DNA from 2 places in the Pseudoblastomonas halimionae genome. Region 1 is predicted to be linked to the other one. Evidence: predicted binding sites of a transcription regulator. Region 1 holds the regulator's gene; the other holds the start of a gene.
What was found. Region 1 encodes LexA, which represses DNA repair genes until DNA is damaged. Its sites were predicted from a motif close to GTTCCNCNCTTGTTCT; they were not measured.
Positions count from the first base shown of each region.

Region 2: GRI68_RS04380 (putative DNA modification/repair radical SAM protein) is a predicted target of LexA. The motif match lies at 1,119-1,134, and genes of this name have one in related genera.

Region 1 is NZ_WTYR01000001.1:1,033,487-1,035,879, forward strand. It holds gene GRI68_RS05010 (IS1595 family transposase) at 1-438, opposite strand, end outside; gene lexA (transcriptional repressor LexA) at 567-1,247, shown strand; gene grpE (nucleotide exchange factor GrpE) at 1,368-1,973, opposite strand; gene hrcA (heat-inducible transcriptional repressor HrcA) at 1,981-2,393, opposite strand, start outside.
Region 2 is NZ_WTYR01000001.1:903,572-905,964, forward strand. It holds gene GRI68_RS04370 (amino acid permease) at 1-445, shown strand, start outside; gene GRI68_RS04375 (pyridoxamine 5'-phosphate oxidase family protein) at 504-989, opposite strand; gene GRI68_RS04380 (putative DNA modification/repair radical SAM protein) at 1,137-2,381, shown strand; gene GRI68_RS04385 (UdgX family uracil-DNA binding protein) at 2,378-2,393, shown strand, end outside.

The DNA of each region.
Region 1 (2,393 bases):
GCCGTGATAGGTTTCGTCGATCTCGACCGTCACGAAAGGCCCGCCCAGCGGTTCGTCACCGTCAACAATCGCCATGTATTTGCGGATTTCATGGCACATGCGCCACGCCGTTTTGTAGGTCACGCCGATCTGGCGTTCGACCTCCTTGGCCGCGACACCGCTGCGCGAGGTGGTGAACATAAACATGACGTGGAACCAGTCGCGAAGGCTGGTGCGCGTCCGGTGGAACGGTGTTTCAGCGGTCGGATAGATCTGGTGGCCGCAATGCTCGCAAGCATAGGAGCGGCGGGCCTTAACACGGTAGAACTTCGCATCCTTGCCGCACTTGTCGCACTCGTGACGCTCGCCAAAGCGCACCAGTTTGAGGTGTTCCAGGCAGCTTTCCTCGGTCGGGAAGCGGTCCTGAAATTGGCGGAGTGTGGGGGCTTTCGTTTTCATGCTCATTATGTAGCACAAAGCACTACTTGTCGCAAGGGGATAATCCCCTCGCGCTTGACGTGTGCTGAAAAGTTGCCTAATTGTTCCTTGTTCGTTCACTCAAGGCGGACCGATCAAGGGAGGAGCGATTGCTCACTCGCAAACAGCATGAATTGCTTGGTTTCATCCAGGCGCGGCTCGAAGAAACGGGAGTTTCGCCCAGTTTCGAGGAAATGAAGGACGCGCTCGATCTGAAATCGAAGTCCGGCGTCCATCGCCTCATTTCCGCGTTGGAAGAGCGCGGGTTCATTCGCCGCCTGCCCAACCGGGCGCGCGCGCTCGAAGTGATCCGGCAGCCCGAAGATGCGGTGGCCGCGGTCGGGGCAAAGAAACCCGCCAGCCCGCCATCGATCAAGATGCCGGAAACCACGCCGCAGCCCGCCAACGACGTGATCGAGATTCCGCTGCACGGCCGGATCGCGGCCGGTGTGCCGATCGAGGCGATGGAAGATTACCAGACCCTGCCCGTGCCCGCCGCGCTGCTGGGTGCCGGCGATCACTTCGCGCTCGAAGTGTCGGGCGATTCGATGATCGAGGCCGGGATTTTCGACGGCGATTATGCGCTGGTGAAACGCACCGATACGGCGCGCGACGGCGAAATCGTGGTGGCGCTGGTGCGCGACGAGGAAGCCACGCTCAAATATCTGCGCCGCGAAAGCGGCCGCGTGCGGCTCGATCCGGCCAATGCGGCCTACGAAGCACAGGTCTATGACGCCAACGAAGTCCGCGTCCAGGGCAAGCTGGCAGGGCTTTTGCGCCGCTACAACTGAGCGTCGCTACCACCGGGCGCCCGTATCATCGAGCGCCGGGACAGACATGAAGAAGGCCGCCGATCCGATGGGATGGGCGGCCTTTCTCATTTGCGTTCACTGCAACGAGTGGGGAAGGCCCTAATCGGGCTTCTTTGCCACCCCAACCATCGCCGGGCGGAGCAGGCGATCGCGCAGCATGTAGCCCGCCTGCATTTCCTGCACGATCGTGCCGGGTTCGGCATCGTCGGTCGGCACTTCCATCATCGCCTGGTGCTGGTTCGGATCGAGCGGCAACCCGACCGCGGCAATGCGGCTGATCCCGTGCTGGGCGAAGACCTTGTCGATCTCGCGCTGGGTCGCTTCGATGCCTTCGATGAAGCGCTTCGACTTGTCGTCTTCGCGCAGGGCTTCGGGCACGTGGTCGAGCGCGCGCGACAGATTGTCCGCCACCGACAGGATATCGCGGGCGAAGCCGGTCGCGCCATATTGCCGCGCATCGGAGACGTCCTTTTCAAGCCGCCTCCGCACGTTCTGCGTTTCGGCGCGCGCGTAAAGCACGTCCTGCTTGCTGGTTTCGAGATCGGCGCGCAGCTGGGCGAGCGCTTCGGAAAGGTCGCCCCCCTCGCCCTCGGCCTCCGCCGCCTCGTCATCGCCCTCGAGCATGTCGTCGGGTACGCCGCGCAGTTCTTCCTGCACTTCGGGATCGGGCGCATCCGCGCCATTGGTGTCGTTCTGGTTGGTCATACTGCTCTTAACTGATGAGTTTACTGAGCGAATTCGCTGTGAAATCGATCATGGGGACCACGCGGGCATAATTCAACCGCGTGGGGCCGATCACACCCAGCACACCCACCACTTTTCCCTCGCGATCGCGATAGGGCGCTGCGACCACCGAGGAGCCCGACAGCGAGAACAGCCGGTTTTCCGATCCGATGAAAATGCGCGTCGCGTCGGCCTCGCGCGCATTGTCGAGCAGTGCGGCTACCGATTCCTTGTTTTCCAGCTCGTCGAGCAGCGATCGGACCCGCTCGATATCCCCCATCGCGCTGTCGTCGAGCAATTTGGCCTGACCGCGCACGATCAGCACCGGGCGCTGGCTCGCGTCCTCGCTCCACACCGCGATCCCGCGTTCGACCAGATCGCGGCTTGCGGTATCGAGCCGCG
Region 2 (2,393 bases), 130 kb from region 1:
CGGCCTGCTGCCCGAAAGGCTGAGCCGGGTGCATCCCAAGTGGAAGACACCGCATGTCGTCACCGCGATGACCGGAACGATCGTCGCGATTGCGGCGGCATTCTTCCCGGTCGGACAGCTCGCCGACATTGCCAATGCGGGTACGCTCTACGCGTTTCTGATGGTCGCGGTAGCCGTGATGGTGCTGCGACGGACCGATCCGGAGCGGAAACGCTCGTTCCGTGTTCCTGCCCTTTGGTTGGTCGGTCCGGCGACCGTGATCGGCTGCGTCTTCCTGTTCTTCAACCTTCCGGTGGCGGCGATGCTCGTCTTGCCGATATGGTCGGCGCTCGGGATGCTGATCTATTTCGGCTATAGCCGCCGACACAGCCATCTTGGGTTGGGCACGATCGAAGTGCCCGAAACCGAGCTTGCCGACATCGAGCCGGAAGGTCCGCTCAGCTGATACAAGAAGGGCCGCGATCGTCTCGCGGCCCTTTTTCTGACTCAGAAAGTAATTTGGATCAGAGGTCGACCTTGTCGACATGCTTCTCTTCGGCGTCGTCGTGGACGTTCATGCCGAGCGCCATCTTGGCCACATTGAGGAGGCCCATCTCGCCGCTCCAGATCTCGGCATCGCCGAGGTCCATGCGCAGGAACAGCAGTTCGGGGTCATCCTTGCCACCGTCGTACCAGGCTTCGACGAAATTGCTCCAGAACTGGTCGAAACGCTCTTGGCTCGTTTCCTTCGTCAGCGTGCCGTCGAAACGGGCGTACATGTCATGGCCCTTGCCCTGGAAGGTCGCTTCCACCGCGCCCAGTTTGGCGAAATCGCTGTGGATGTGGGTGAAGAACCAGATCGAGCTGTTCGCATCCTTGTCGAGCTGTGGGCTCATCGGAACGGCAGTGCCGCTCTCGTTCTTGCGCTGAAGGAAAAGGAACGGCGAATCGGCGAGCGATTTCCAGAAAGCTTTCTTCAGTTCGTCGGGGTTGCCCTGTTCGGTCTTCATCAATGTGTCTCCGTTTGAATGTGTATTTGAAACACACCATGGGGCCGCAATGTTCCATGCCGGTTGGTGGAGCGAGTGTGCGGAAGGTCGAAGCGACCGGGAAACAAAGGACTAGCCAAACCGAAAGCCAGAACATATACAGAACACGTGTCGCAAAAATCCATCATCGATCGCCTCGCCATCCTCGCCGATGCCGCGAAATACGATGCCTCCTGCGCGTCGTCGGGCACCGCCAAGAAGAACAGTCTGGGCGGCAAGGGTATCGGCTCGACCGAGGGGATGGGGATTTGTCATGCCTATGCGCCGGACGGGCGCTGCATCTCGCTGCTGAAGCTGCTGCTGACCAATCACTGCATTTTCGATTGCCACTACTGCATCAATCGCAAGAGCTCGAATGTCGAGCGCGCGCGCTTTACGCCGCAGGAAATCGTCGACCTCACCCTCAGCTTCTATCGCCGCAATTATATCGAAGGTTTGTTCCTCTCCTCGGGCATCATCAAAAGCTCGAACCACACGATGGAACAATTGGTCGAAACCGCGCGGATCCTGCGCGAGGAGCATGACTTTCGCGGCTACATCCATCTGAAGACCATTCCGGAGGCCGATCCCGAGCTCGTGCATCAGGCGGGGCTCTATGCCGATCGCGTGTCGATCAATGTCGAACTGCCGACCGATAGCGGCCTGGTGAAACTCGCGCCCGACAAGAACGCGCAACAGATCGAAGGCGCGATGGGGGGTATGAAGATGGCGATCCGTCAGGCGAAGGACGAGAAGAAACGCTTCCGTCACGCGCCGCGCTTCGCGCCCGCTGGACAGTCGACCCAGATGATCGTGGGTGCAGACGCCGCGACCGATGCCGATATCGTCGGCAAGGCGAGCAGGCTCTACGACAATTTCCGTCTGCGCCGGGTCTATTACAGCGCTTTTTCGCCGATCCCCGATGCGAGCGCGGTCCTGCCTCTAAAGCGCCCGCCGCTCATCCGCGAGCACCGGCTCTACCAGTCCGACTGGCTGATGCGGTTTTACGGCTACCAGCCAAGCGAGGTGATGCAGGCGACCGAGGCCGATGGCAATCTGCCGCTCGATATCGACCCTAAGCTCGCTTGGGCGCTCAAGTTTCGCGAGCGCTTTCCGGTCGACGTGAATCGCGCGAGCCGCGAGGATTTGCTGCGAGTGCCGGGGCTGGGGGTGAAGGCGGTGAACCAGATCGTGGCTTCGCGCCGCCACCGCACCTTGCGGCTCGACGATGTGGCGCGTCTGACGGTGTCGATCACCAAAGTCCGTCCCTTCATCTGCGCGCTCGACTGGCGTCCGGTCATGCTGACAGACCGCGCCGATTTGCGCGCGCTCCTCGCGCCCAAGCGTGAGCAGCTGGAATTGTTCTCGGCGTGAACGCTCTCCAGC